DNA from 2 places in the Altererythrobacter arenosus genome. Region 2 is predicted to be linked to the other one. Evidence: predicted binding sites of a transcription regulator. Region 2 holds the regulator's gene; the other holds the start of a gene.
The links. The regulator LexA, encoded in region 2, represses DNA repair genes until DNA is damaged. The targets are predictions, from matches to a motif close to GTTCCNCNCTTGTTCT.
Positions count from the first base shown of each region.

Region 1: P7228_RS04760 (ribonucleoside-diphosphate reductase subunit alpha) is a predicted target of LexA. The motif match lies at 9,939-9,954, and genes of this name have one in related genera.

Region 1 covers NZ_CP121106.1:951,955-967,267, reverse strand. The annotation lists gene P7228_RS04805 (ABC transporter ATP-binding protein) at 1-417, shown strand, start outside; gene P7228_RS04800 (hypothetical protein) at 424-1,032, opposite strand; gene P7228_RS04795 (AraC family transcriptional regulator) at 1,037-1,891, shown strand; gene P7228_RS04790 (DUF6265 family protein) at 1,895-2,455, shown strand; gene nadB (L-aspartate oxidase) at 2,790-4,376, shown strand; gene P7228_RS04780 (flavin-containing monooxygenase) at 4,440-6,119, shown strand; gene P7228_RS04775 (pyridoxal phosphate-dependent decarboxylase family protein) at 6,175-7,647, shown strand; gene P7228_RS04770 (energy transducer TonB) at 7,950-8,432, shown strand; gene P7228_RS04765 (alpha/beta fold hydrolase) at 8,537-9,445, shown strand; gene P7228_RS04760 (ribonucleoside-diphosphate reductase subunit alpha) at 10,135-12,063, shown strand; gene P7228_RS04755 (PilZ domain-containing protein) at 12,227-12,616, shown strand; gene P7228_RS04750 (hypothetical protein) at 12,705-12,908, shown strand; gene P7228_RS04745 (GGDEF domain-containing protein) at 12,922-14,127, opposite strand; gene P7228_RS04740 (PepSY domain-containing protein) at 14,274-14,936, shown strand; gene P7228_RS04735 (ribonucleotide-diphosphate reductase subunit beta) at 15,053-15,313, shown strand, end outside.
Region 2 covers NZ_CP121106.1:2,842,387-2,857,699, forward strand. The annotation lists gene P7228_RS14155 (peptidylprolyl isomerase) at 1-1,667, shown strand, start outside; gene trpE (anthranilate synthase component I) at 1,690-3,189, shown strand; gene P7228_RS14165 (phosphodiester glycosidase family protein) at 3,186-4,007, shown strand; gene pip (prolyl aminopeptidase) at 4,007-4,966, shown strand; gene P7228_RS14175 (anthranilate synthase component II) at 5,018-5,602, shown strand; gene trpD (anthranilate phosphoribosyltransferase) at 5,599-6,591, shown strand; gene trpC (indole-3-glycerol phosphate synthase TrpC) at 6,594-7,379, shown strand; gene moaC (cyclic pyranopterin monophosphate synthase MoaC) at 7,549-8,028, shown strand; gene P7228_RS14195 (molybdopterin molybdotransferase MoeA) at 8,034-9,206, shown strand; gene lexA (transcriptional repressor LexA) at 9,312-10,001, shown strand; gene P7228_RS14205 (ComEC/Rec2 family competence protein) at 10,024-12,108, opposite strand; gene gltX (glutamate--tRNA ligase) at 12,229-13,662, shown strand; gene P7228_RS14215 (citrate synthase) at 13,693-14,979, shown strand; gene P7228_RS14220 (hypothetical protein) at 14,983-15,192, shown strand; gene P7228_RS14225 (sensor histidine kinase) at 15,189-15,313, opposite strand, start outside.

The DNA.
Region 1 (15,313 bases), 1.4 Mb from region 2:
GTCGAGTTGCGGCGCCAGCTGTGGGAGCTGGTTACCGGCCTTAACGAGGAAGGCGTGACTGTGGTCCTGACCACGCACTATCTCGAAGAGGCCGAGCAGCTGTGCGACCGGATCGCGATCATCAATCATGGCGAATGCATCGCCAACAAGCCGACCCGCGAACTCGTCGGCATGGCGCGCGAGAAGATTGTGCGGGTGTCGGTCGACAAGGAAATCGCCGGCCCCATGATGGAAACCGGCTTCGTCAAAAGCGAGGTGGTCGAACCGCGTGTGCTCGAGATCACCTATCACCGCGATCAGGCGAGCGCAGGCCAGGTGCTCGCCAAGGTGCAGGAGCACGGCTACGTCATCGAGGATGTCACCACGCGCGAAGCCGACCTGGAGGATGTCTTCGTGCAACTGACCGGTGCGGGCTGACGAGGATCAGCCAAGCCGTTCGATATCCTGCCTTAGCTGGCTCTTGCGCCAGCCTCTGCCGGAAACCAGCCGCCGGAAGTCCGGAGCATGGTCGAAATGCTGCAACTGACGGTGGTAGTAGTTCACGTATTCCAGGATCGCGAGTGAGGCCGCCACGGTTGCTGACCATTGGTCGGCGCGGCCCGCTGCCAGCGAAGGTTCGATCCACAGCGCGACCATTGTTGCCAGCGCCAAGATCGACAATGCCAGTAGCGGCCACTGCCAGCGTGCAATCAATCGTACCGCTGGCTCGACGTCGGAACCGGTTTCGATCTGCGCTAGCTTGGCTTTCCAATAAATCGCGCCCAGCACCAACAACGCGATCATAGGGATGAGCGTAAATCCGGTCAGCCAACTGATCCGGGCATCGCTCAGCCACAGGATCAATGCCGGTATCAGGAGAGCGTTGCCCGCTTCCATTTTCCAATAGCCACTAAGCCGGGCAATCAAGGCCTGTCTCGTCGCGCGCGCAGGTGCCATGGCAGCGCCAGAACAGATAGCCTGCAGATTAGCAAGATCGGGAACGCGTTTCTCTGCGCGAATCGTTATGACAGGTTTATAGGCAAGGAGGCGCAACCCGATGGCAACGGCAGCGGACTATACTCGGCGGATCGAGCGGGCACTGGCCCGCATCGAGACTGGCGCAGCGAGCGGCGATTGGCCCGGCCTTGCCGAACTGGCGGAGGCAGCGGCCATGTCCGAGTTTCATTTTCACCGCATCTATCGCCTGCTGACGGGCGAGACCCCGCAGCAGACCCTCAGCCGCGCGCGGCTTGGCGGCAGCCTGCCTGCCCTGCAGGGTTCAGCGGGGATCATGGCCGCGACCGAACGAAGCGCCTATGCCACCAGCCAGTCCTATGCCCGGGCGCTCAAGGCGCTGACCGGGGCGACGCCGTCGGAGCTGCGTGCCGACCGGGCGCTTTTCGACGAGGTGGTCGAGGGCCTGATGCGGCCGGTCGACGACGCGCACGAGCTGACCATCGAGATTGCCGAACTCTCTCCGCTGCGCCTGGTCGCGACCCGCGCAGTCGGCGACTACAAGGATCTCAACCTCGGCTACTATCGCCTGTTCGACCTGCTGCTGGAGCAGATCGCCCCTGAGCAGGTGACGGGGCTTTATGGGGTGCCGCACGACGACCCGCGCCATACTCCGGCGCAGGATTGTCGCTTCGACTGTGCAGTGACGACCAGCGCGGAAGTGACGCTGGCGGGCGAGCTCACACAGATCGAGGTCGGCGGTGGGCCCAGCCTGATGCTGCGGATCCCCGGCGATTACGACAAGGTCCATGCGGCGCTCGACCATCTCTATCGCGTCGCCATAGCGCTCGAACTCGAACTGGCGCCGGTCCAGCCGGTCAACTATTACCATCACGATCCCGAGGAAGTGCCGGTCGAGGAGCTCGTGACCGACATCCACCTGATGCTTGCGGAGTAGACCATGCGCCTAGTTCCCATTTCCCGTCTCGTCGCCCTGCCCCTGCTGCTCGTCGCAACATCGGCCGGGTTAACCAGTCCAGCATTGGCCGAAGAGGCAGCGGCGGCGAAACCGGCAACGCAGAAGGCGAGCGAGAGGCCCGCGGCAACGATTGCCGACATGGGTTGGCTCGAAGGATCGTGGTCGGGGACGGGTATCGGCGGCCACCCGGCGGGCGAGACCTTCTCCTTTGCCGGCGAGGGGCAGATGGTCGGGCACTTCTGGCAGTTGGCCGAAGATGGCACGACGCAATTCTACGAGATCATCACCGTCGTGCCCGACGGCGATAGCCTCACCATGCGGCTCAAGCATTTCAATGCGGACCTGACCGGGTGGGAGGAGAAGGGCGGCGAGCATGCGCTCGAATTCCCGCTGAAGGAGCGCAGCGATACGCGCTGGGTCTTCGGCCCCGTGACCTTCAGCATGCCCGAAGCCGATCGGCTCGACGTGTCGGTCAGGATGAAACCATCGGGCGGTTCGCCGAGCAGTCTCGAATTCAGCTACACCCGCGACATTCCCGACTAGGCGCGCGCCTTCACCGCAGATCGTGGTCCTGATCGACACGCCATTTTCCGCGCGCAATGCGCCGGATCGGCGCGCCGCAACCGGTGCAGGTGCCGCAATAAGTCGCGCCGTCCCAGTTGACGCGGTGACGCGTCGGAACGTGCCGCCCGATCGCGCAGCGCAGGCTTGCCAGGAGAGCTATCCACCTCATTCTCAAGCGGAATTGTCTGCGGCGAAGCCGGCCCCCGGTCACATTAAAATCCTGTAATCGCACCGGCTTCGGGGCGGCCGGGAAGGCGCGGCGGCGACACGCATTTGCCTTGCTCCGGCGCGCGCTTCTCGCCATGACGCTGGCATGACAGCAGAGCATCACGACGTTCTCGTAATTGGTTCGGGTGCGGCGGGTCTGACCGCGGCGCTGGCGCTGGCCGAAACGAAAAAGGTCCTGGTGCTGGCCAAGGGGTCGCTCACCGGCGGGTCGACCGCCTGGGCGCAGGGCGGCATCGCCGCGGTGCTCGACGCGGGCGACACTTTCGAGAACCACATCCGCGACACCATGGTTGCCGGGGCCGGACTCAACCGGCGCGAGACGGTCGAATTCGTGATCGAGAACGCGCCGGCCTCAATCGACCGGCTGGTGGAACTAGGCGTGCCCTTCAACCGCGAGAGCGGCGACCTCCACCTCACCCGCGAGGGCGGGCACAGCCATCGCCGCATCGTCCATGTCAACGATGCGACCGGCTGGGCGGTTCAGGAGGCCCTGCTCAACGCGGCCAAGGCCAACCCCAACATCACGCTGCTGCCCGGGCGCACCTGCATCGATCTGATTACCGGTCGCCATGGCGAGAAATTCTCGGGCGATGGCCGTGTCTGGGGCGTCTATGCGCTCGACGAGGAAAGTGGGCGGGTCGAGAAGCATCTTGCGCGTGCGACCGTGCTCGCCGCTGGCGGCGCGGGACGCTGCTACCTCTTCTCGACCGCGCCGCGCGGCGCCACGGGGGACGGGATCGCCATGGCCTGGCGCGCGGGATGCCGCGTCTCCAACATGGAGATGATGCAATTCCACCCGACCTGCCTCTACAATCTTGAGGTCAAGAACTTCCTCATCACCGAGGCGGTACGCGGCGAGGGCGGGCGGCTGTTCAATCCGGTGACCGGCGAGCGCTACATGGAGAAATACGATCCGGGGCGGATGGAGCTGGCCCCGCGCGATATCGTGGCGCGCGCCAATGACGACCAGATCAAGCGCTATGGCCTCGATTACGTGCACCTCGACATCAGCCACCAGCCGCCCGAATTCGTGAAGGAGCATTTCCCCACGATCCACGAGAAGCTCCTGGGTCTCGGCATCGACATGACGAGGGACCCGATCCCGGTGGTCCCGGCGCAGCATTACACCTGCGGCGGGGTGCTGATCGGGCTCGACGCTCGCACCGACCTGCCGGGCCTGTGGGCGGCGGGCGAATGCACCGAAAGTGGTCTCCACGGCGCCAATCGCCTGGCCTCGAACTCGCTCCTCGAATGCTTCGTTTTCGGCGAAGCGGCAGCGAAGGACGTGCTCGCCTGCTGGGACCAGCTCGATGCGCCGCCTCCGATCCGCGACTGGGACGAAAGCCGCGTGTCTGATTCGGACGAGCAGGTCGTGATCAAACAGAACTGGACCGAGATCCGCCGCTTCATGTGGAACTATGTCGGCATCGTGCGCACGACCAAGCGGCTCGAACGCGCCGCCAACCGGATCCGCCTGCTGCAGGAAGAGGTCGAGGACTATTACGGCAGCTTCGTCGTCACCACCGACCTGATCGAGCTGCGCAATCTGCTCAAGGCGGCCGAGCTGATCGTGAAAAGCGCGCTCCATCGGCACGAAAGCCGCGGGTTGCACTACACGCTCGACTATCCCGAGACCGATCCGGTCGCGCGCGACACGGTGCTGGTGCCCTAGGACTCGACTCTCCTACCATTCCGCGCGACAATCTCGGCCGACCCGGGTCGCAGGGAGAGCATTATGGCAGACCGGGAATTCGACGCGATCATCATCGGGGCTGGCTTTTCCGGCCTCTACATGCTGCACAAGCTGCGCGGGTTGGGCTTCAGCGCGCAAGTGATCGAGGCGGCGGACGATGTCGGCGGCACCTGGTACTGGAATCGCTATCCGGGCGCGCGCTGCGATATCGAGAGTTTTGAATATTCCTATTCCTTCGATGAGGACTTGCAGCAGGAATGGGAGTGGAGCGAGCGTTATGCCGCGCAGCCCGAGATCTTGCGTTATCTCCAGCACGTTGCCGAGCGGTTCGACCTCAGGCGCGATATAGAGTTCGAGACCCGCGTCCTGGCCGCGCATTGGGATGAAGGCAGTGCGCGCTGGACCGTCACTACCGACACCGGGAAGAGCTACACCGCGCCATATTGCATCACCGGGCTGGGCTGCCTGTCCTCCTTCAACCGGCCCGACATCCCCGGCCTCGATAGCTTCGCGGGCGAGGTCTATTCGACCGGGCAATGGCCGCACCAGGGCGTCGACTTCACCGGCAAGAAGGTGGCGGTGATCGGCACCGGGTCGAGCGCGATCCAGTCGACGCCGGTGATTGCGGCGGAAGCCGATCGCCTCACGATCTTCCAGCGCACGCCCAATTATGTCGTGCCGGCGCAGAACCATCCGACCGACCGCGAGTTCGTCGGCCAGCTCAAGCAAAGCTACGGCGAGTTCCGCGAGGCGCAGCGGCGTTCGCTGCTCGGCGCGGCGCGGGTGCTGCCGCAGACCCCGAAAACGGTGCTGTCGATCCCCGAAGACGAATTCCAGGCCGAGATGGAACAGCGCTGGGCGATGGGCGGGCTGGTGGGCTTCATGGCCTCGCATCTCGATTCCGGGACCGACCGCGACGCCAACGAACGCATCGCCGAATTCGTGCGCGGCAAGATCAGGGAGAAGGTCGCGGATCCCGATACCGCCGAACTGCTCACCCCGCGCAGCTACCCCATCGCGACCAAGCGGCTGTGCGTCGACATCGGCTATTACGAGACCTTCAACCGCGACAATGTCGAACTGGTCGATCTCAACGCGACGCCGATCGATACGATCGAGCCGCAGGGCGTGCGCACCTCGGACAAGCTCTACGAGGCCGATGCGCTCGTGCTCGCGACCGGCTTCGACGCGATGACCGGCTCGCTCAACCGGATCGACATTCGCGGGCGCGGCGGCGAGAAGCTGCGCGAGAAATGGGCCGAGGGGCCGCACACCCACCTCGGGCTGATGAGCGCGGGCTTTCCCAATTTGTTCATGATCACCGGCCCGCAAAGCCCCTCGGTCGGCTCGAACATGGTGGTCTCGATCGAGCAGCATGTCGACTGGATCGCCGACCTTCTGGTGCACCTGCGCGAGCGCGGCGCGGGGCAGGTCGAGCCGCTGCCGGAAAGCCAGAAGGAATGGGGCGAGCATGTCGACGTGTTGTTCAACATGTCGCTGCACCCGCAGGCCAACACCTGGTACCTGGGGGCGAACGTGCCCGGCAAACCGCGCGTCTTCACCGTCTACATCGGCGGCGTTCACGCCTATCGCAATGTCTGCGACGAGGTCGCCGAGAGCGGCTATCCGGGCTTTGCGATCGATGGCGAAGCCAAGTCCAACACGGTCGATTTCGAGGGACATGTCCTGCGGCTGATGCCGGCCGAACTGCAGGCCGCCTGACGGGTGGAACCGCGGCGCGTTGGAGGGTAAGCCTTCCCCCAGTGGAAGGATGTGCATGACGACCAGCGACCGCGACGCGACTACCGTATCTCTTGATCCCGCCGACTGGGAAGCCGACCGCGCAGTCGCGCACCGCATGGTCGACGACATGTTCGACTATCTCCAATCGGTGCGCGAGCGACCGGCCTGGCAACATGTTCCGGACGAGGTTCGCGCGGCGCTCGACGAGAATCTCCCGCGGGAAGGCACTCCATTGGCGCAGGTCTATGACGAGTTTCGCGAGCGGGTACTGCCCTATCCCACCGGCAATCTGCATCCGCGTTTCTTTGGCTGGGTGATGGGCAATGGCACCGTCACCGGCATGCTCGGCGAGATGCTGATGGCCGGGATGAACGCCCACGGTGCGGGCTACGACCAGTCGGCGCTCTATGTCGAACAGCAGGTGATCCGCTGGCTCGCCCAGCTGGTCGGCTATCCGCAGGACGCTTCGGGCATCCTGGTGAGCGGCGGAACCATGGCCAATCTTAACGGGCTGGCCGTCGCGCGCAACGAGAAGGCGGGCTTCGCCCTGCGCACCGAGGGTTTGCAGAGTTCGGAGGCTCCGCGCTTCACCTGCTATGGCGGCAGCGAGACGCATAGCTGGATCTACAAGGCCTGCGAGCTGATGGGGTTGGGGCGGCAGGCGTTTCGTTCGGTTCCGGCGAGCGAGGATTACACGGTCGACGTCGCGGCGCTGCGCGCGATGATCGAGGCGGACATCGCCGCCGGCGACAAGCCGTTCTGCATCATCGGCACGGTCGGCACGGTAAACACCGGTGCGGTGGACGACATCGCGGCGCTGCGCACGCTCGCCGACGAATTCGACTGCTGGCTGCATGTCGACGGTGCCTTCGGTTCGCTCGCCGCCTGGAGCGAGCGGCACAGGCATCTGGTCGAAGCGCAGGCGCAGGCCGATTCGATCGCCTTCGACCTCCATAAGTGGGGCTACATGCCCTACGAGATCGGCTGCGTGCTGACGCGCAGCAGCGACGCGCAGGACAAGACCTATGGCACTTCCGCGAGCTATCTCATGCCGGCAATGCGCGGGGTGGGGGTCAACAATACCTATTTCGCCGATCGCGGCATCCAGCTTTCGCGCAGCTTCCGCGCGCTCAAGGCCTGGATGAGCATGAAGCAGCAGGGCGTCGACCGGATCGGCGCGGTGATCGGGCAGAACATCGAGCAGGCGCAATATCTTTCGGCCAAGGTCGACGCGCATCCCGATCTCGAGCGGCTGGCCCCGACCTCGCTCAACATCGTGTGTTTCCGCCATCTGGCGGATGGGTATGACGAGGACGCACTCGACCGTCTCAACGAGGAATTGCTGATGCGCGTGCAGGAATCGGGCTTCGCCGTTCCCTCGCAAACCCTGCTTGGCGGGCGCTTCGCATTGCGCGTCTGCATCACCAACCACCGCACGACCTACGCCGATCTCGACGCGCTGATCGACGAGATCAGCCGCCATGCGCGGGCCATCATCGACGATTGAGGCGCCGATCGGCGAGCGGCCGATCATTCATCGATAGGCGATATCCGTTCGTCGGGCGGGAACGCCGCTCGCGGAAATCCGCCGTCGTTCGCCGATGCCGCGTTGAGCGATCCGGCCCGATCCGCGAAAACAGCATCAGGAGGCGGGCCCATCCCCAACCTCAAGACCCCCGCTTATTGCCGGGCTCGCCTCCCGATCGACCAACTACGCCAACGCACGAGTAATGGGACTGGTGCTCGGCAACGCTGGTCCTGCTGGCCGATCATCCCTTCAACACCAAGGATGATCCAATGACACCCCCAATGAAGACTACCCTCGCCGCCGCACTCGCTTTCGCGGCGCTGACTCCCGCTGTCCCGGCGCTGGCGGGCGAGCAATCCATTCTCGTGGAAACCGCGGCGATGGAAAGCTGGACCGAGTCGGTCCAGCAGACGCTCGACCGCCGCCTGATCGATTCTGTCTGGGCTGCGCGCGTGGAACCCGTCAGCGGGATCGTGCAACTGCGCTTCCAGCTCGATGAGCAAGGCCGCGCGACCGACCTTGAGGTCTATCGCAGCACCGGCCACCGCCGCACCGACACGGTTGCCGCTCGCGCGGTACGCCACCTGCGCAATCTCGACGAGGTGCCCGTCAGCAATCCGCACCAGCGCACTTTCCAGGCCAATATCATCTTCGCCCAGAACCCGGAGGAATTCGCTGCCCTCGAACAGGAGCTGGCCCGGTCCGAAGCGTCCCGGCTTGCGCTGGGCAATGACGAAGCATCGGTCGTAGTGCTAGGCGGCTGATCGCCGCCGCCCGGTCCCTCGGGACCCGACTTGCCGCCCTCGCGTTTATCGACCAGACTGCGGAACAATCGCAGCAAATCGATAAACGTGAGGGCGCACCATTCATGCCGCAACTGACTGCCAACGGCATTACCATTGAGTACGACGAACGCGGAAACCCGTCGGACCCGACCATGCTGATGATCATGGGAGTCGGCGCGCAGATGACCTTCTGGCCCGACGAGCTGCTCGACGAGCTGGCAGGGCATGGCTTCCGCGTCATCCGCTTCGACAATCGCGACATCGGCCTCAGCCACAAGTTCCACGGCGTGAAGTCGCCCGGGATCCTCAAGCTGCTCATCTGGGACCGGCTGCGCCTGCCGATCAACACCCCCTATAGCCTGTCCGACATGGCCGACGATGCGATCGGCGTGCTCGATGCGCTCGCGGTCGAGCGCGCGCATGTGGTGGGCGCATCGATGGGCGGAATGATCGCGCAGCACGCCGCGATTCGCCATCCCGAACGCCTGCGCAGCCTCACCTCGGTCATGTCGACCACCGGGCACCGCAGGCTCCCGCCCGCGGGCAAGCACGCCATGCGCGCGCTGACCCGGCGGCCGAGCTCGATGGAGGAAGACGCGCTGGTTGCGCACGGCAAGATGGTCGCGCGGGCGATCGGCAGCCCCGGTTTTCCGCCGGACGAAGGCCGGCTGGAGGAACGCGTCCGCGCCAATGTCAGGCGCAGCGTCTATCCCGAAGGTTTCATCCGCCAGATGGGCGCGATCGTGGCCGATGGCGACCGCCGCGAACGGCTGCGCCAGGTCAAGGCGCCGACGCTGGTGCTGCATGGCGACGACGATCCGCTGATCCCGGTGGCGCATGCCCACGACACGGCGGCGCATATTCCGCAGGCGAGGCTGGTGACCTTTCCGGGATGGGGTCACGACCTCCCGCTGGCGATGGTCGAGCCGGTCGCGCGTACCATCGCCGAGCACGCCAGGTCGGTCGAGAGCGAGCGCGCCGCAGCGGCCTGAACCTTCCCGCCGCGCTGTCCTCAAAAGCCGCTTTCCGGCTGGCCGGGGTGCGTTCGGCTGGCATCGGGAGCGCGCGTTCGGATTCGAATATTGCGCGGCTGGATTCGATTGATTCTCAACCCCTGCCGAACGCTTTTGCCCGCAAAAATTTTTTCACGGATTCATTTTTGGGCTTGCGCATTTGGCAAGCCAAGCAAAACCGCCGCGTCGCTGCGGTGCAACATGAAATTTCGTCCGCGCAAGCTGCGGAAGACGACGGTTTATTTTGCTTAACCCTCTTGCACGCTAGTCCGCTCTGATTCAGTATCTAGTGGTTCCAGACGCGGGGGCACCTACAAGACCTAGTTATTCGCTGCGCAGACACCATATCTGCGAGTAGGGGAACGAGTCGGTCTGTCGGGTCGCAAATAGTCTGAGGGCTGTGGGCAAAAACGGGAAAACTAATTCACCGTCGCTGCCCGAAAATTGCTAGGTGAAGGCAACTTCGCCGAGTCGAACACATGTGGAACATCGCTGCACAAGGGGCGGTTCTTCCACGGGGGCTAGAAAGCGGGGCATACAAGATGGAATTGAGGATTGGAGACGAAGCGGCGATGGGTCTGGAGCAGGATTTGGAAAGCACCGCACCCACCACGGAACAGCCGCGCGGCAAGTCTTCGTCGGCCTCCAAAACGGCCAAGGCGGTAACGATGGAAAAAGCAGACAAGGGTTCGGACGAGCTGGTCGCCGAAAAGGCGGGCGAGGCTTTGGCCGGCGCGATGGCAGAGGTGGCCAAGTCGGCTGCCGATGGCGACAGCAAGAAGGTGATGGAGCGTCGCTTCGACGTCCAGATCGACGAGGCGCGCGATGCGAACCTGACCGAATTCGGGAAGGAGACGCTGACCGATCGCTACCTGCTGCCCGGTGAGAAATACCAGGACCTGTTCGCGCGCGTGGCGGATTATTACGCCGACGATGCCGACCATGCGCAGCGGCTCTACGACTACATCTCCAAGCTGTGGTTCATGCCGGCCACGCCTGTCCTCTCGAACGGCGGCACCAATCGCGGCCTGCCGATCAGCTGCTATCTCAACAGCGTCGAGGACAGCCTCGACGGCATCGTCAATACCTGGAACGAGAACGTGTGGCTCGCCTCGAAGGGCGGCGGCATCGGCACCTATTGGGGCAATGTCCGCGGCATCGGCGAGCCGGTCGGCCTCAACGGCAAGACCAGCGGCATCATCCCCTTCGTGCGGGTGATGGATTCGCTGACGCTGGCGATTTCGCAGGGTTCGCTGCGGCGCGGTTCGGCCGCCTGCTACATCGATATCTCGCACCCGGAGATCGAGGAGTTCCTCGAGATCCGCAAGCCAAGCGGCGACTTCAACCGCAAGGCGCTCAACCTCCACCATGGTGTGCTCGTCAGCGACGAATTCATGGAAGCGGTGCGCAATGGTGACGACTTCGATCTCAAGTCGCCCAAGGATGGTAGCGTGCGCGGCACGGTCAACGCGCGCTCGCTGTTCCAGAAGCTGGTCGAAACCCGCCTTGCCACGGGCGAGCCCTATATCGTCTTCTCCGATACCGTGAACCGGATGATGCCCAAGCATCACCGCGAGCTGGGCCTCAAGGTTTCGACTTCGAACCTGTGCGCCGAAATCACCCTGCCTACCGGCCGCGATCACCTCGGCAACGATCGCACGGCGGTGTGCTGCCTCTCCTCGCTCAACCTCGAAAAGTGGGACGAGTGGGGCACCGACAAGACCTTCATCGAGGACGTCATGCGCTTCCTCGACAACGTCCTGCAGGACTATATCGACCGCGCCCCCGACGAGATGGCCCGCGCCAAATATTCCGCCGCGCGCGAACGCTCGGTCGGCCTCGGCGTGATGGGTTTCCACTCCTTCCTCCAGCAGAAGGGCATCGGTTTCGAAAGCCCGATGGCGAAGGTCTGGAACCTCAAGATGTTCAAGCATATCCAGGGCAAGGCTTCGGAAGCCTCGATGCTGCTGGCGCAGGAACGCGGCGCCTGTCCGGATGCCGAGGAAATGGGCGCGATGGAGCGCTTCAGCTGCAAGATGGCGATCGCGCCGACCGCTTCGATCAGCATCATCTGCGGCGGCGCATCGGCCTGTATCGAGCCGATCCCGGCCAATATCTACACGCACAAGACGCTGTCGGGCAGCTTCATCGTCAAGAACCCCTATCTCGAGAAGGTCCTGCGCGAGAAGTCGAAGGATTCGACCAATGTGTGGAACTCGATCCTCGAAAAGGGCGGCTCGGTCCAGCACCTCGACTTCCTGACGCCGGAAGAGAAGGCGACCTTCAAGACCAGCTTCGAAATCGACCAGCGCTGGCTGCTCGAATTCGCCGCCGACCGCGCGCCCTATATCGACCAGGCGCAGTCGCTGAACCTGTTCATCCCGGCCGATGTCGACAAGTGGGACCTGATGATGCTGCACTTCCAGGCGTGGGAGAAGGGCATCAAGTCGCTCTACTACCTGCGCTCGAAGTCGGTGCAGCGCGCCGGATTCGCGGGCGGGGTCGAAGCCGACAACACCAAGGACGCGACCAAGTTCGAACTGTCCGCCGGAGCGGGCGAACAGACCGATTACGAGGAATGCCTCGCCTGCCAGTAGGCTTGCCAGCAACCGTTTGCCGCAAGGCACGGAAATAGAGGGCCGGGGAAGCAGCGCGCTTCTCCGGCCAAATTTTTACAAAACCACGCAGAACACCCTTAACGCCGCCTTAGGAATTCATGTGCATGACCGAGAAACCGAACTCCTTTTAGGCCGAGCAAGGATGAGAACGCGCAAAGTCGAACGCAAGCGGACGGATATTGGCGGGCAGTGCTGCACCAACCAGGGCAGGCTGCTCGAAATCGTCGTATGCGATCTGACCGAGGGCGGATGCCGGTTCCGCGATGCCGACGCCTCGCTGTTCCCTGGAATGCCGGTCAATCTGATGATCAGCGGGTCCGGACCCTATGCCTGTTACGTGCGCTGGCGTGAGGATTCCGATGTCGGGGTGTCCTTTGCCCGGCCGCTTTCGCCCGCCCTGCTCGAGCAATTGCTCAACGGCAAACCGCCTGCCGCCGCGCCGCAGAGCGTGCAGCCCGCCAAGACGGAAGGCGTGGAGCCGCCTGCCGAGATTGCGGTTTCTCCCTACGGGCCCCTTCGCCGCATCTGCTGAAACCCCGTCCTGCAAAACTGGCTATTGGCGTTGCGGCGATGCCCGCGCTATGGAGCGCCGATCTGGTTTGGGGATGGGGGGCCTCCCAATGACGCTTGGCTTTTTGGTGCCGTTTCTGTTTGCGTTCGCAGCCTTGGTGGAACTCGTGCTGTTCATTCAATGGCGGCGAAGCGGCAAGATCAGCGAAGCCATGTTTCCACTGTTCGCCGCAGCGACCGTTGCCACGCCGGTGCTGGCGTTTGTCGTCGTGTGCGTGATCTGGCCGGATCTGGGCGCGATCAGGGTTCTTTGACGCGGTAGGCCGATCAGGCGCAGAGCCGGTCGCTCGCTCCACCTGCCTCGACCAGTTCGTAACGATTGCGGCCCGCGTGCTTTGCCGCATAGAGCGCCGCATCCGCCATCTCGATCAGGTCGTCGAGCCCCAGGGCAAATTCGGGCGGTGCGGTCGCGACACCGACGCTGGTGGTGATCAGCGGCTCGCCGCCGACCCGCCCGGGTAGCCCCGCCACCGCGTTGCAGATTCGCTGCGCGACCTGCTCGGCATCGCCCGGCTTTTCCTCGCGCATGGCCAGGATGAACTCCTCCCCCCCATAGCGCGCGAAGGTCGCCTCGTGCTTGCGCATGACGCAGTCGATCGCATGCCCGACCAGCTTCAGGCACTGGTCCCCGGCCTGGTGGCCGTGGCGGTCGTTGAACCGCTTGAAGTTATCGAGGTCGATCATCATCAGGGCGATCCGGCCCTCCTGTCCCTCTGCCGCGCTGTCGAACCGCTCCTCGAACGTCCGTTCGAAATGGCGGCGATTGGGCAGGCTGGTGAGCGGGTCGCGCTCGGAGAGATGGCGGAGCCGGCGGTTGGCCTCGAACAGCTCCTCGCGGGTGAGCCGTCCGCGCAGGTCGAGGAGGAAGTTGCGCTGGCGCAGTCCCTCGTGCCGCAGGACGATCTGATACGTCCCGAACAGGCCGGTCGCGAGCATGGCCAGCACATCGAGGTTGGCGCCGACGCCACCCGGGATGTCGAACGAGAGCACGCACAGGAACGCTGCCGAATAGGCGAGGCCGAACTGGACCAGTCCGCGCAGCGGAAAGGGCAGGATCAGCATCGCGATCCCGGGCAGCAACGCGATGCCGAGGATATAGCGCGAGGCGATCTCGGCCGGCTGGAAATTGGTGAGATGCAGCATCAGCATCGCGAAGGCGGTCATCGAACCGCCGACCGCAAAGGCCGCGGTGCGTGGCCACCTTTGGGCAACCGCGAGGAGCCCGAGGAGCGTGAGCGGCGCCACCGCCAGGATCCGCGTCTGCGCGCCGTATTGCAGCCGCTCGGGCATGACCAGGGCGTCGACGGCGAGGGTCGCAAGGCAGATCAGCATGCCGAGGATCAGCAGGAAGCGCCCTTCTTCCAGGATGCGCCGCGCGACGGTGCGCTTGTAGAAGGCGCGAATGTCCTGCGGCCATTGGCTTTCGGGCAGCCCTTCGCGGACGATGTCGTCGACCGCGGCTGCCTTGCCCATGTTTTCGGCCTGAATCGTCGCGGCTCCCATAGGCTGCGCAAACTAGTCGGCAGGGTTTAAAGGGCGATTAGCGCAGCGTAACCGCCGCCTTAACCATCCAAGCGCCTGTTTCACCGGGGCATCCCAGCCTGCTGCCACTCAAAACGTTGACGAAATCGGGCATAAGTGGCCCGCCGGGGGCTTGTGCCGCGCCGCCAAAACTGGCTCAATTCCACGCGGAGGGGGGTGTTATTACCCCTGGACTTACGGCCCCGACGAGACCTTGCCCGGGGAAGGCAAGGCCGCCGGGGTCTCTTTCTTTGCAGGCAGGCATCGGGCCCGGCGCGCATCAGACGCAGTCCGCGACAATTCGGCACTTGCGATCCGCGTGCAGCGGTGTATTTGCAAATGCAAATCAATCGCAAAAAGAAAGTGCATCCATGCGCAAATGGCACCGCTGGCTCTCGGTCTTCTTCGGAGTCTTCATCCTGTTCATCGCCGCGACGGGCCTGCTGAGCCATTGGGCGGCGCTGTGGCCCGTCGCCGAGCCCAGCGTAGCCGAACTCGCCGCGCAGGAACCCCCGCCCGGCTTCGCATGCCCCGAGGGATGGCGCTGCTCGCCCCCGCGCCCCGAGACCGGCCCGCGCGCCTGGGTCAGCTTCTTCCACCACCTCCACTCGGGCGAGACCTTTGGCCCGGTCGGCCAGGCGATCTCGATCCTGTCGGGTTTCGCGCTGCTGTTCTTCGCCTTCTCGGGCCTGTGGCTCTATATCCGCATGTGGCGCGAGCGCGCCGCGCGCCGGGCGAAAGATCGCTGGTTCTGGAAGTAACCGGGGCGGGGGGTCAAATTGGTGGATAAGACCCTATATTAGTTACGGCCTTGCTATCGAATCACGCGTGTGATTCATATGCTGGTCCCTCACGCGCAATCCAGAAGGACCACAAGATGTCGTTGCTCGAAGCCCGCAAGACCTACAAACCCTTTGAATACCCCTGGGCTTACGAGTTCTGGAAGCGCCAGCAGCAGATCCACTGGATGCCCGAGGAAGTCCCGCTGGGCGAGGACTGCCGCGACTGGGCGCAGAAGATCACCGAGCACGAGCGCAACCTGCTGACGCAGATCTTCCGCTTCTTCACCCAGGCCGATGTCGAGGTGCAGGATTGCTACCACGACAAGTATGGCCGCGTGTTCAAGCCGACCGAGATC
Region 2 (15,313 bases):
GCCTTGAGAGTGTGCTGACCCGGCTGATCGACCGCTACGCGATCGGCGAATACGCGCTCGAATACGGGCTTCGTGCGGGCGACAATCTAATCAACAGCGAATTGCTGCAGATCGGCGCGTTCCGTGGTCCTGACGGGAATTTCGACCAGGCCACATATCAGGCAGCCATCCGCAACCAGGGGTTGACCGATGCCATGGTGCGTGAGGAACTGGGCGGCAGCTTGCTCGCCCAGCAGCTCGTTGCTCCGACGCTGATCGGCACCACCATGCCCGACAAGGTTGCGCGCCGGTATGCCTCGCTCCTGCGCGAGCGCCGCCAGGGCTCGATTGGATTCCTGCCCAGCCAGGCATTCATGCCCAGCGGCGATCCAACCGATGCGCAGCTGAGGAGCTTCTACGAGACGGCGCGTTCGCGCTTCATCCGCCCCGAACGGCGGACACTGCGGTACATCGGCTTCGACGCGGGCATCGTCGAGAGCCGGATCGCACCCACCAATGCTGAGATTGCAGCGCGTTACGAGCGCGACAAGGCACAATATGCGGCCAGCGAAACCCGCCGCGTGACCCAGCTGATCGTCCCGACGCAGCAGGCCGCCAATTCCATGCGCACCCGCGCGCAGGCCGGCGCCACGTTGGAATCGCTTGCCCGTGAAGCCGGGTTCAGCACCACCAGCATCGGGCCGGTAACCCGGGCGGAACTGACGGAAACCGCCAATGCCGCCGTCGCCGGCGCCATTTTCTCGGCCGATCGAGGGAGTATTGCGGCGCCTGCGCGGAGTGCGCTCGGCTGGCACGTCGCGCGCGTCGATGCGATCGATACCAAGGCAGCGCGCACGCTCGCGCAGGTAACCCCGGAGATTCGCGAACGGCTGACCACAGAAAAACGGGCCCGTGCATTGTCGGACTTCAGCGCCGAGATCGAGGAGGAAATCGACAGCGGGGCCTCGCTCAGCGATATCGCCAAGGCCTTTGACCTCCAATTACAGACGACCCCGGCTCTGACTGCCGATGGGCGCATCTACGGCCAGCCCAACAGCGGCACTCCGGAAGTGCTTCGCCCGACGCTCGACACTGCCTTCCAGATGGAAGAGGGCGAACCACAGCTCGCCGAAGTCGTGCGCGGCCAGCAGTTCATCGTCTTCGAAGTTGGCGAAATCACGCCCTCGGCCACTGCGCCGCTTAACGAGATCAAGGATGACCTCACCTTGGCGTGGCGACTTTCGGAAGGCGCCAAGAAGTCGCGTGAAGCCGCCGACCGGGTCCTTGCTCGGGTGAAGAAGGGCGATACCGTTGCCGCCGCGCTGCGGCAGGAAAAGGCCTCGCTCCCTCCCGTCGAAGCGATCAACCTCGACCGGCAGGAACTGGCCGCTCGCTCACAGCAGATCCCTGCCCCGATGGCATTGTTGTTCAGCATGGCTGAAGGGACCACCAAGAAGCTTGAGGCCAATAACGATGTGGGCTGGTTCATCGTCGATCTGGACGACATCGTCGTGCAGCCGATTGCCGCCGACGATCCGCTGGTGGCAGCCACCAAGAACGACCTCCGCAGCGCACTGGGTGACGAGCTGGCCGACCAGATGGTTGCTGCCATGCGCAATGAGCTGGGCGTCGAGCGTAACGACGCCGCGATCGACGCGGTTCGCAAGCAGTTGACCGGCGAGAGCTGACGAGGCCACCCTGGACGCATACCTGCCAGAGAATGCCGAGAGTGCCGAACGCCAGCTAGGTGACGGCCGGCCGGCGCTCGTCTGGCGGCGGGTCATCGCCGACACCGAAACACCGGTGGGCGCCGCAGCCAAACTGATCGAGCCGGGCCGCGGCGACTTCCTGCTCGAATCGGTAGAGGGCGGTGAAGTGCGCGGGCGCTACAGCCTGCTGGGCCTCGATCCCGATCTGGTGTTCCGTGCCTCTGGGGCATCTGCACAGGTCAATCGTTCGTGGAGGCATGATCGCGAGGCTTTCGTCGCCTGCGCGAATGACAGTCTGGCCGAACTTCGACAGCTGGCTGAGGACTGCCGGATCGATGTCCCCGACGCACTTCCGCCTGCGCTCGCATGCCTGGTCGGATACTTCGGCTATGAGACGATCGGTCTGGTCGAAGACCTGCCGCGTGCGCCCCAAAGCGCGCTGGATCTGCCCGACATGCTGTTTGTGCGTCCGACGCTGATCCTCGTGTTCGACGGGCTTACCAATGAACTGTTCTGCATCGCACCCGTTTGGGAAGCCTCTGACCCTGCGGCTGCGATCCTGCGCGCGGGCGAGCGGATCGACGAAGTCTTGCGCACGCTTACCCAGGCGGCGCCGGTCGCGACCCGCGATGGCGCGCTGCCGGAAATGGCGCTGGAGCCCGTGCTAGCCGCCGACGATTACAAGGCACTCGTCGCAAGGGCGAAGGAGTACATCGTCGCGGGCGACATCTTCCAGGTCGTGCTTGCGCAGCGTTTCACCTGCCCCTTCCCCTTGCCGCCCTTTGACCTCTATCGCGCGCTGCGCCGGGTGAATCCGTCGCCCTTTCTTTATTTTCTCGACCTGCCCGGTTTTGCCGTGGTCGGTTCGAGCCCGGAAATCCTGGTTCGCGTGCGCAATGGCGAAGTCACTATCCGCCCAATAGCCGGGACGCGGCCGCGCGGTGCCACTGCCGATGAAGATCGCGCCAACGAGGCAAGCCTGCTGGCCGATCCCAAGGAGCGCGCCGAGCATCTCATGCTGCTCGACCTGGGCCGCAACGATGTCGGGCGCGTTGCCGCGCGCGGTACGGTCGAGGTCACCGATAGCTTCACGATCGAGCGCTACAGCCACGTGATGCACATCGTCAGCAATGTCGTGGGCAGACTGGCCAAGGATTGCGATGCGCTCGATGCTTTGTTCGCCGGTTTCCCGGCGGGCACCGTTTCCGGCGCGCCGAAGATCAGGGCGTGCGAGATCATCGCCGAGCTAGAGCCCGAAACGCGCGGTGCCTACGCAGGCGGGGTTGGATATTTCGCGCCCGACGGTTCGGTCGACAGCTGCATCGTCCTGCGAACGGCGGTGGTCAAGGACGGCACCATGCATGTTCAGGCCGGCGCCGGGATCGTTGCCGACAGCGATCCCGATTACGAACTCAATGAATGCAAGGCCAAGGCGGGAGCGCTGATCGCGGCAGCGCGCGAAGCTGCCCGCGTGGCCAGCGAAGCGAGGTATGGTCAGTGAAATTCGGTTCGGCAGCATTTCTCGGCGCAGCGTTTCTGTTGTTGGCCGCCTGCGACATGCAGCAAGGCGGCGAGCCTGTCGTTCGCACCGAGATCGGCAAGGGCTCGCAGGAGATGAAGGCCGCCCGCAAGGCCAAGTCGCCCTGCAGCGTGACGATCTTCGAAGATGTTCCTTACACCCACTGCGTTGCCGATCCTGCCAAGCATGCGATCAAGACCGTTCTGGGCAACGCGGAGGGCGATCCATTCCGCTCGCTGCGCGCCTATGGCGAATCCTTGGGCGAAGAAGCGGTCAATGTCGCGTTCGCTGTCAATGCCGGCATGTACGGTGAAGATGGCAAACCGATCGGCTATTACGTCGAAGACGCCGAACGGTTGAAGGAACTCAACCTCGCCGACGGCACCGGCAATTTCCACATGAAGCCGAATGGCGTCTTTTACGGCACCAACGGAAAGTGGGAAATCAAGACCAGCGACGACTTCTTCCGAACGGTCGGCGACCGCCCCAGGTTTGGAACGCAATCAGGGCCGATGCTCCTGATCAACGGGAAGCTGCATCCGCAATTCCAGGACGATGGGCCGTCCAAAACGGTGCGCAACGGGGTCGGGATCGATGCCGAAGGTCACGCGCATTTCGTCATCACCGAAGGTCCGGTCAGTTTCGGGCAACTGGCGCGCTATTTCCGCGACGAGCTCAAGATCGCCAATGCCCTGTATCTCGACGGAACCGTATCGTCGCTATGGGATCCGCTGGCCGAGCGAATCGACAGTGGCGCCCGGATCGGCCCGATGATCGTCGTGACCAACAAAGAGAAGTGATGCAGTACGAACGCGGCCTTTATCCGGAGCTCGAACCTTACGACAGCGGCATGCTCGACGTCGGCGACGGGCATGTCCTCTACTGGGAAAGGTGCGGCACGCCGGGGGCCAAGCCGGTCGTGTTCCTGCACGGCGGCCCGGGCGCGGGATGCAGCCCCGGACAGCGTCGCCAGTTCGACCCTGAGCTTTACGACATAATGCTGTTCGATCAGCGCGGCTGCGGGCGTTCGACGCCATTTGCATGCCTCGACAACAACACAACTTGGGACATCGTCGACGATATCGAAAAGCTGCGCGCAATGTGTGGCCACGAGCGCTGGATGGTTTTCGGCGGGAGCTGGGGCTCGTCGCTGGCGCTGTCCTATGCCCAGACCCATCCCGAACGCGTGACCGAACTGGTGCTGCGCGGCATTTTCCTCTCGCGTCAGACCGAACTCGACTGGCTGATGAAATACGGCGCGAGCGAACTCTATCCCGAAGCGTGGGAAGCCCTGGTCGAATTCGTGCCCGAGGGGGAGCGCGGCGACCTGACCGAAGCCTATCACCGCCTGCTCAATACCGGCGATGAGACCACCCAACGCAAGGCAGCGGAGCTATGGAACCGGTGGGAGAGCAACACCGTCACACTGCTGCCTGATGAGGCGATGATCGAAGAGACCGCGATGGGCGAGAATTCGCTCGCCATCGCACGGATCGAGAACCACTATTTCCGCCACAAGTGCTGGCTGGAAGAGGGCCAGCTGCTCGCCAATGCCCATCGGCTCAAGGGCATTCCCGGGGTGATCGTGCAGGGTCGTCACGACTGCTGCACGCCGCCCGCGGCGGCCTATGATCTCAAGAAGGCCTGGCCCGAAGTCGAGCTGCAGATCGTGCCCGATGCGGGGCATCTCTACACCGAGCCGGGCCTCACCGACGGTTTGGTGCGGGCCACCGACAGGTTTGCCGGCAAGAGTGGCTGATAGCAAAACTCTCTTGATCCGCCGGTCCCCAGCGGCAAAGGCGCTGGAACCATGATCCTCGTCATCGACAATTACGACAGCTTCACCTTCAACCTCGTCCATTACCTGATGGAGCTGGGCGCAGAGGTGCGGGTCGAGCGCAACGATGCGATGAGCGCGGCAGACGCTCTGCGCACCAACGCCGCGGGCTTCCTGATTTCGCCCGGCCCCTGCACACCCAATGAGGCCGGCATCAGCCTCGATCTTGTTGCCGCCTGCGCGGATGCAGGCAAACCGCTGCTCGGCGTATGCCTCGGCCACCAGTCGATCGGCCAGCATTTCGGCGGGCGGGTCGAGCGTGGCGGCCTGATGCACGGCAAGACCTCGCCGGTCACCCATGACGGCACCGGCGTTTTCGAGGGCCTCCCCTCGCCCTTCACCGCAACGCGCTATCACAGCCTGGTAGTGCAGGATCAGCCTGAAGATTTGCTGGTCAACGCCGCTTCGGACGACGGCTACACGATGGGCTTCCGCCACCGCGAGTTGCCTATTCACGGCGTCCAATTCCACCCGGAGAGTATCGCCACCGAACACGGGCATGCCCTGCTGGCGAACTTCCTCAGGCTGTGCGGGCTCGACGCCGGGGTACCCGCATGAAGACGCTGCCGCTCGCCGTTCCGCACATGAACGAGCAAGAGGCCGAGGAAGTCTTCGGCTGGATACTCGATGGCGAGGCGAGCGACGAAGAGATTGCGCGTTTCCTGCTTGCCATGACCGAGCGCAGCGAAACCGCCGACGAGATCGCCGGAGCCGCACGAGCGCTCCGCGCACGCCTGATCCCTATCGAGGCTCCGGACAACGCGGTCGATTGCTGCGGCACCGGCGGCGACGGTCACCACACGCTCAACGTTTCGACCGCGGTCAGCCTGGTGGTTGCTGCCTGCGGCATTCCGGTCGCCAAGCATGGCAACCGTGCAGCCTCGTCCAAATCGGGCGCCGCCGATACGCTCGAGGCGCTGGGCCTCGATATGGAGGCCGCCGGCCGGACGGCGGAAAGGACATTGGCCGAAATCGGCATCTGTTTCCTCTTCGCCAAGAACCACCACCCGGCGATGGGGCGCATCCAACCCATTCGCCAGAAGCTGGGCAAGCGCACGATCTTCAACCTGATGGGGCCACTGTCGAACCCTGCCGAGGTAAAGCGCCAGCTTATCGGAATCGCCCGCCCCGGCTACGTCCCGATCTATGCCGAGGCCAAGGCCAAGCTCGGCACCGAACGCACCTTTATCGCGTCAGGCGACGAAGGACTCGACGAGCTGAGCCTCGCAGGTGGCAACGAGCTGGCCGATGTCGTCGGCAATGATTTCGAGATGCGCCGGTTGGATGCTTCTATGGCAGGCTTGCCGCAGGCGCCCATCGAGGCGATCCGCGGTGGGGATGCGAAACACAATGCGGCCGCGCTCAAAGCCCTGCTGGGCGGAGCGCCCGGCCCCTATCGCGACGCGGTCTGCTTCAACGCTGCAGCAACCCTGATGGTCGCCGGAGACTCTGGAGACTGGGCAGAGCTTGCCAACCGCGCGGGCGAGGCGATTGACAGCGGCGCCGCCGAAAGCCTGCTGGCGCGCTGGATCGAAATGGCCGCATAACGATGGACAAATTGCAGGAGATTTGTGCCAGCAAGGCGGTCGAGGTGGGTCAGCGCCGCGCCGAGCGCTCCGTAACCGCTCTCGACCATGCAGCCGTGAGCCAGACCGCACCGCGTGGATTCGAATCCGCCCTGCGCGCAGCGAGCGCAGCCCGGTATGGGTTGATTGCCGAGATCAAGAAGGCTTCTCCGTCCAAAGGGCTCATTCGTGCCGATTTTCATCCAGCGGATCATGCGCGTGCCTACGAAGCGGGCGGTGCAGCCTGCCTCTCGGTCCTTACCGACGCGCCCTATTTTCAGGGGCACGAGGACTTTCTGATCGAGGCGCGGGCTGCCTGCGATCTTCCGGTGCTGCGCAAGGATTTCATGATCGATCCGTGGCAAGTCGCCGAAGCCCGCAGTATCGGTGCAGATGCCATTCTCATCATCGTCGCGGCGCTTGACGATGCACAGATGCTGGAGATCGAGGCGGCCGCGCTGGAACGCGGAATGGATGTGCTGGTCGAAGTCCATGACGAGGCAGAGATGGAACGCGCCGCGCGGCTCAACTCACGTCTGATCGGGGTCAATAATCGCGATCTCAAAACATTCACGACCGATCTGGCAACTACCGAGCGACTAGCTCCTCTCGCCCCTGAAGGTGCGTTGCTTGTCGGCGAGAGCGGTATCAATTCGCATGCCGATTGCGAGAGGCTGGCACGCAACGGAGTGCGCAGCTTCCTCGTCGGGGAAAGCCTCATGCGGCAAGCTGATGTATCTGCTGCTACCAAGGCGCTGTTGCACGGCTGACCTGTCCTACTGCCGCGAGGCGTGCCATCATGCCCAGATGTCTCCGCGCACTCGCCTGCTGTCGCCCTTCAGATTTTCCGTGGTCGAAACTTGGCGGTTTCCTTCTCTTTGACTGTGTTCCATGTGTTCCATCCAGTAGGATTTGAGCGAACCGGTGATGAGCAAGCGAATGAGCAAATTGACCCACCTCGATGACAGTGGAGCCGCGCACATGGTGGACGTCGGCGCCAAACCCGAAACGCTTCGCAAGGCGGTGTCCGGGGGTTTTATCCGCATGAGCGATGCCGCGCTCGCCGCGATCAAGGCTGGTGATGCTCCCAAGGGCGACGTGCTCGGCACCGCGCGCATTGCGGCGATCATGGCGGCGAAGAAGACTTCAGACCTGATCCCGCTCTGTCATCCGCTGGGACTCGACGCAGTAACTGTTGATTTCGCCTTCGAGGAAGGCGGCGTGCGCGTCACCGCCACCGCCTCGCTCACGGCCAGAACCGGGGTAGAGATGGAAGCCATGGTCGCAGCCACGGTGGCGCTTCTCACAATCTACGACATGGCCAAGGCTCTCGATAAAGGGATGGTGATCGAGGAGGTTCGCTTGCTCGAAAAGCTCGGCGGGAAGTCCGGCCATTGGCAAGCGGAGGCACGCCCTTGAGCGCCATGCTCAGCGTTGCGGAGGCGCAGGCGCGCGCCCTCGCCCTCGCACCCAAGATGCCGGTGGTGGAGCTCGATGCGGCGGCGGCCGCCGGGCGCTACCTCGCTTCAGACCTCCATGCTCGCCGCACCCAGCCGCCCGCCGACCTGTCTGCCATGGATGGCTACGCGATAGTGGGCGACGGACCCTGGACCGTGATCGGAGAAAGTCGCGCGGGCGCCCCCTTTGGCAGCGCATTGATCGATGGTCAGGCGGTGAGAATTTCGACCGGCGCGCACATGCCCGCTGGAGCCGATCGGGTGCTCATTCAGGAGAACGCCGAACGCACCGGAGATCATCTTCGCTGTACCGAGGACATGCCCGGTCGCGGCAAACACGTCCGCACTTGCGGATTCGATTTTTCCGAAGGCGATCTGGTGCTTGGTGCCGGATCTCGGATCGGCGCTGCCCAGGTGGCGCTCGCAATTACCGCCGGTCACTCCACCCTGCCCGTACATGAGGCTCCGCTGGTCGCAGTGATCGATAGTGGTGATGAACTTTCGGTGACCCCGGAAGATTGCGCTCCGCACCAGATCCCTGCCTCGAATGGCGCCATGCTAACAACCCTGCTCGCCCGGATGGGGTGCCGCGTGGAACGCATCGGGCCCGTCCCCGACGATCGCCAGGCGTTGGTCGATGCGTTTGCGAGTGCCGAAAGAGCCGATTTCGTGATCACCAGCGGCGGCGCCTCGGTCGGCGATCATGACCTCATCCGCCCTGCACTGGAGGAATGGGGCGCATCGCTCGATTTCTGGAAGGTGGCGATGAAGCCTGGCAAGCCGTTGCTCATCGCACAGCGCGAGAATCAGCTCATCTTCGGCCTTCCCGGCAACCCGGTGTCGAGCTTCGTCACCGCGTTCCTGTTCGTTCTGCCCAGCGTCAGGGCGGCCATGGGTGCGGCCGAAACTCTTCCGCGGCTGGTTACGCTGAAGGCAGGTTGCAGTCTTCCGGCCGGTGGTTCGCGGCAGGAATTCATTCGCGGGTCTTGGGACGGGCTTTCGGTGACACCGGCCGATTCGCAGGATTCCTCGGCACTGGCTGCTCTCGCTGCGAGCAATTGTCTGATTGCTCGCGGTATCGATGCTTCGCCCATATCCGCAGGTGAAGCGGTCGAATGCTACCTGTTGGAAAATGGCTGAATAGCTTGACTTGCTGAAAATCGTTTCCTAATTGTTCCACATTCGTTCACCTTATCGGTGCGCGAAATAACCGGCGACAATGGGCGACCAAGGGAGATTTTCGCCATGCTGACGGCAAAGCAGCACGAGTTGATCCGCTTCATTCAGCAGAAGCTCGAAGAGACGGGCATTTCGCCCTCTTTTGAAGAGATGAAGGATGCGCTCGACCTGAAAAGCAAGTCGGGCGTCCATCGCCTGATATCCGCTCTGGAAGAGCGCGGTTTCATTCGCCGCTTGCCCAATCGAGCGCGCGCTCTCGAGGTTATCAAGCAGCCTGAGGATGTGACGCCGGCAGCCAAGCGCCCCATGCCCGCCAATGACGCTATCACCATGGCTTTGGCCACCAAGGCGGTTGCACGCGAACCGGCCAACGACATCATCGAAGTGCCGTTGCATGGCCGGATCGCGGCCGGCGCGCCTATCGAGGCGATCGAGGGGCAGTCCTCGATGCCGGTACCTGCGGCGCTGCTTGGGCCGGGCGAGCATTACGCGCTCGAAGTTTCGGGCGACTCGATGATCGAGGCCGGAATTTTCGACGGCGACTTCGCGCTGGTGCGACGGACCGATACGGCGCGAGACGGCGAGATCGTGGTCGCACTGGTCCGCAATGAGGAAGCGACGCTCAAGTATTTGCGGCGCGAGAACGGCAAGATCCGGCTAGATCCGGCCAACGGCATGTACGATCCGCAGGTCTACGATCCGCACGAAGTGGTCGTGCAGGGCAAGCTCGCGGGGCTCTTGCGCCGCTATCACTGATCTGGCCCGTTGGCCTCAACCGCTAATCGGCGCCGCGCCACCAGCCATGTTTGCCTTGGCTCAAGGCGACGCTGGTGATCGTTCCATTCTCCAGATCGAGCGACAAACCGCCCGAGCGCTCAAGAAAGCGCGCATCGGCCTTGAGCCACTGCGGACGGCATGATGACGGCAGCCAGCGATCTGCGATAACGATATCGGCCCGCTCGCAGGCAGCGGCCAGCGCACGTTCCTCTACCCGCACGCGATTGCGCGCCATGAGTAGGGACCAGGTCTTGCCTCCCCGCTCAAGCGAGAGGACACAGAATTCGCTGGTACAACCCGCCGTCGGCCAATCCTCCAGCGGAATCGGCTCCGCTTCGACACCCGCCAACTCCATCAGGTTCTCGAGGGCGTAATCCGATCGACTGTCGCGCAGACTCAGTAAACGGCCGTCTTGCGTGGTGATCCCCACATGCCTCCCGTCGCTGGAGATCAGGACATCAGGGACCGGCGTAAGCAGAAGCAGGATCGTCGCGAAGCCCGCCGGGATCAGTCCCAAAAGCCTGGCGCGTCCGCTCCACAGTCCAATCCAGAGGCCCCCGGCGACGAACAGTGTAAAGGTGCCATCGCTCATTTGCGGCATCAGCTTCACCGCGCCCGGTTGGGAGGCGGTTACATGCGCCAACCACAAGAGCAGGTCGAGCGAATGTCCCACCAGCCACCACGCCGGCGCTCCTGCTCCAACGATGTCCAGCACAAGAGCCAGCGCGATCAGCGGCATGGACACGAAGGTAACGAGCGGAATCGCGATCACGTTGGCCAGCGCGCCGTAGACTCCGGCGCGATGGAAATGGAACAGAACGATCGGCATCAGCGCGATCTCGATCACCAATCCCGTGACAAGCAACATCACGCTGCGGCGTGCGAACCAAATAACCCTGGCTTCCTCTCGCGGCGCCAGAAAGCGCTTCACCGGAGCCGAGTTATGCAGCGCAACGATGGCGATGACCGCGGCAAAGCTCATCTGGAAGCTTGGGCCGACGATCGATTCCGGCCAGAGAATCATCACACAGACTGCGGCGACCGCCACCATTCGCAGCGAGAGCGCATCTCGACCCAATGCCACCGCGCCGAGGACCAGCAAGGCCGCGATACAGCTACGCACAGTCGGCACCTGCGATCCGGTCAGCAAGGTGTATCCAATACCGGCAAGAGCAGCGATGCCCGCAGCGGCCACCGGCAGGCGTATTCGCAACACCAGTGCTGGCCACAAGGCCAGCAACCTGATCGCCAGGACATAGGCTGCCGCGATGACCGCGCTGACATGGAGCCCGCTGATCGAGAGGAGATGCGTCAACCCTGCATCGCGCATCGCATCCTCGTCAGCCTGGCCGATGGCACCGCGATCCCCGCTGGCGAAAGCGGCCGCAATGGCGCCCTCTGGCCCGTCCAGCTGGCTCCGGACATGGCCGGACAGGCGGCGCTGAATATTCGCTAGTGCTGTGCGCTTCGGCGCAGGCTCGACGACCTCGATTGGTCCGATGACGCTCCCGGTCGCCGCGAGCCCGGCAAACCATGCCGTCCGCGCAAAGTCATAGCCGCCCGGCAACATTGGCGCTGCTGGCGGCATCAGCCGGGTCCGCAGGCGGAGAACAGCTCCCTCGGACATGCCTTCGCCAATATCCTCGGCTGGAACGTTTACGCGGATCTTTCGCGCCACACCTGCTTCGGCGTCGCGGATTGCCAGAACCAGCCTGACCCGCGACTCTGCCGGCTGGTCCTGCCGCTCAAGCACATGGCCCTGGAGCGTGATCACAGCAGGCCTTTCGATCGGCTCCGCCCCGACCATCCACGAGCGGGCCCAGATCGTCGCCATGCCGAGCGAGAAGACCAAACCGACCACAATCATCGCCCTTGGCAGAAGTTGCAGATGACCGTCGGGCCTCCCGAGCGTTGCGCCGAAGATCGCGCAGATTACTCCCGCGCCGATCCCGGCACTCCACTGCCACGGCTCGCTCAATAAGAACCAGGCGACAATCCCGAGCCCGAATGCAACCGCTATCCAGGGCCCGCGATCGAACCCCGCAAGAGCCAGAAAACGCTCGAAATGCTTCGCCACACTGGACATTTGCGCTGCGCTGCGCCAATTGCGCTGCACTGCAGCATTACCGCTATCGGCACCATCCCCCATGGGTACCATAGGCGCGTGACGTGTGGCCATGGCTTTATTGAAAGGATTGAAGGACTTATGGCAAGCAAAAGCGGAGCTCTGACCGATGGGGTCGTCACCCGCTTTGCCCCTTCGCCGACCGGGTTCCTGCACATCGGAGGCGCGCGCACCGCGTTGTTCAACTGGTTGTTCGCCCGTCACCACGGCGGCAAGACCTTGCTTCGTATCGAGGACACCGATCGCAAGCGTTCGACACAGGAAGCGATTGACGCAATCCTTGACGGTCTCGACTGGCTAGGACTCGATTTCGACGACGACACCGTTTTCCAGGCGCAACGCGCCGAGCGGCACGCCGAGGTAGCCCATAAGCTGCTTGATGCAGGTCTCGCATACAAATGCTTCGCTACGCCCGAAGAGCTCGAGGAAATGCGCGCCCAGCAGCGCGCCAACAAGCAGCCCATGCGCTATGATGGTCGTTGGCGCGATCGAGATCCAGCTGAAACTCCCGAAGGCGCTCCTTTCGTCGTGCGCATCAAGACCCCGCAGTCGGGCGAGACCACGATCGAAGACTTGGTCCAGGGCTCGGTGACAGTCCGCAACGAAGAACTCGACGATTACATCATTCTGCGCGCGGACGGCACGCCCACCTATATGCTGGCGGTCGTGGTCGACGATCACGACATGGGCGTGACCCATGTCATCCGCGGAGACGATCATCTCAACAATGCTTTCCGCCAACTGCCGATCTATCATGCAATGCAGGCGATCGAAGGTGGTTGGCCAATCCCGGCCTACGCCCATGTTCCGCTGATCCACGGAAACGACGGCGCCAAGCTCTCGAAGCGTCACGGCGCGCTTGGGGTGGAAGAATATCGTGACGAGATGGGCATCCTGCCCGAGGCGCTGTTTAACTACCTCCTGCGACTGGGCTGGGGTTATGGCGATCGTGAAGAAATCACGCGCGAAGAAGCGATCGAGCTGTTCGACATCGACGGCGTGGGGAAGAGCCCTTCCCGCTTCGATCTGAAGAAGCTTGAGCATCTCAACGGCAATTACATTCGCGAGGCAGATAACGCGCGGCTCGCGGCATTGGTGGCCCCCCGGATCGAAGCCGAGGTTGACGAAAAACTGCTCGCCAGCGCAATGCCGGTGCTCAAGACCCGCGCCCGCAATCTCAACGAGTTGGCCGAAGGCGCAGCCTTCCTGTTCCAACGTCGTCCGCTCGAAATGACCGAGAAGGCGGCTCAACTGCTCGATGATGAAGCGCGCGCCCGCCTGGGCCTCGTTTCCGACCGCCTCAAGGCCGAAAATAGCTGGACAATCGAGGCTCTCGAAGCCACTACCAAAGCAATCGCCGAGGAGCTCGAACTGGGTCTCGGCAAGCTCGCGCAGCCCATGCGTGCAGCCCTTACCGGGACGACGACCTCGCCCGGTATTTTCGATGTTCTGGTCCTTCTGGGGCGGGATGAGGCGCTGGCGCGGATCGACGCGCAAGCCGCGTCGGCAGGCTGAGCGTGGGCAATTGAATTAAGGAGAAAGACGTTGGCGGACAATCAAGCTAGGTTGGAACTGGGCGGCGAAACTTACGATCTTCCGGTACTGCAAGGCAGTGTCGGTCCTGACGTCGTCGACATCCGCAAGCTTTACGGACAGACCGGCGCCTTCACCTACGATCCCGGCTACAAGTCGACCGCTTCGTGCGAGAGCGCCCTCACCTACATCGACGGTGACGAAGGCGTGCTGCTCCATCGCGGCTATCCGATCGGCCAGTTGGCCGAACATTCCTCGTTCATGGAGGTTGCCTACCTGCTGCTAAACGGCGAGCTGCCGCTGCAGGAAGAACTCGACGACTTCACCTACACCATCAGTCGCCATACGATGCTGCACGAACAGCTTTCGGTGCTTTACCGCGGTTTCCGCCGCGACGCGCACCCGATGGCAGTGATGTGCGGCGTGGTCGGCGCGCTGTCGGCGTTCTACCACGACTCGACCGACATCTCCGATCCCGAACATCGCAAGATCTCGAGCCATCGCCTGATTGCGAAAATGCCGACCATTGCTGCCATGGCCTACAAATATGCCGTCGGTCAGCCCTTCATGTACCCCGACAATTCGCTGAGCTACACCGGCAACTTCCTCCGGATGACTTTCGGCGTCCCGGCCGAGGCTTACGAGGTAGTCCCGGAGGTCGAACGGGCGATGGACCGGATTTTCATCCTCCACGCCGACCATGAACAGAATGCGTCGACCTCAACCGTGCGCCTCGCCGGATCTTCGGGCGCCAATCCCTTCGCCTGTATCGCTGCCGGTATTGCCTGCCTGTGGGGACCGGCCCACGGCGGTGCCAACGAGGCTGCGCTCAACATGCTGCGGGAGATCGGCACGCCCGACAAGATTCCGCACTATATCGATCGCGCCAAGGACAAGAACGACCCGTTCCGTCTGATGGGCTTCGGACACCGAGTCTACAAGAACTACGACCCCCGTGCGGCCGTGATGCAGAAAACCGTGCGCGAAGTTTTCGATGCTCTCAAGGTCAATGATCCCCTGTTCGAGACCGCATTGCGGCTCGAGGAGCTCGCGCTGAACGATGATTATTTCATCGAGAAGAAGCTGTTCCCTAACGTGGACTTCTACTCAGGGATCATCCTCTCGGCGATCGGCTTCCCCACCACGATGTTTACCGCGCTGTTTGCCCTCGCCCGCACCGTTGGTTGGGTCGCCCAGTGGAACGAAATGATCTCCGATCCAGGCCAAGTCATCGGTCGCCCGCGCCAGCTCTATACCGGTCCGACCCAGCGCGATTACGTGCACGTCGGCGAGCGCTGATCCGTGGGGCGCAAGATTCTCCGCCTGCTGTGCCAGGTTCTCGGCGTAGCCTTGGTCCTGGCCGGCGGACTCTGGACCCTCCAGGGCCTCGGCATCGTCATGTGGCCAGCAGAAAGCTTCATGTTGGCTGATCGCAGTTGGGCGGTGAACGGCGCCATTACCATTGTTGTCGGAGGCCTGCTGCTGTGGTTCTCCGGCCGACTGAAAGGCTAGTCGGCGGGAGGCAAGACGAGCGTGAAGGTCGTTCCTTCGCCAGCCTCGCTTTCGATGAGAAGTTCGCCGTCCATCGCCACTGCCAGACGCTGGGCAATATAAAGGCCGAGCCCTGATCCAC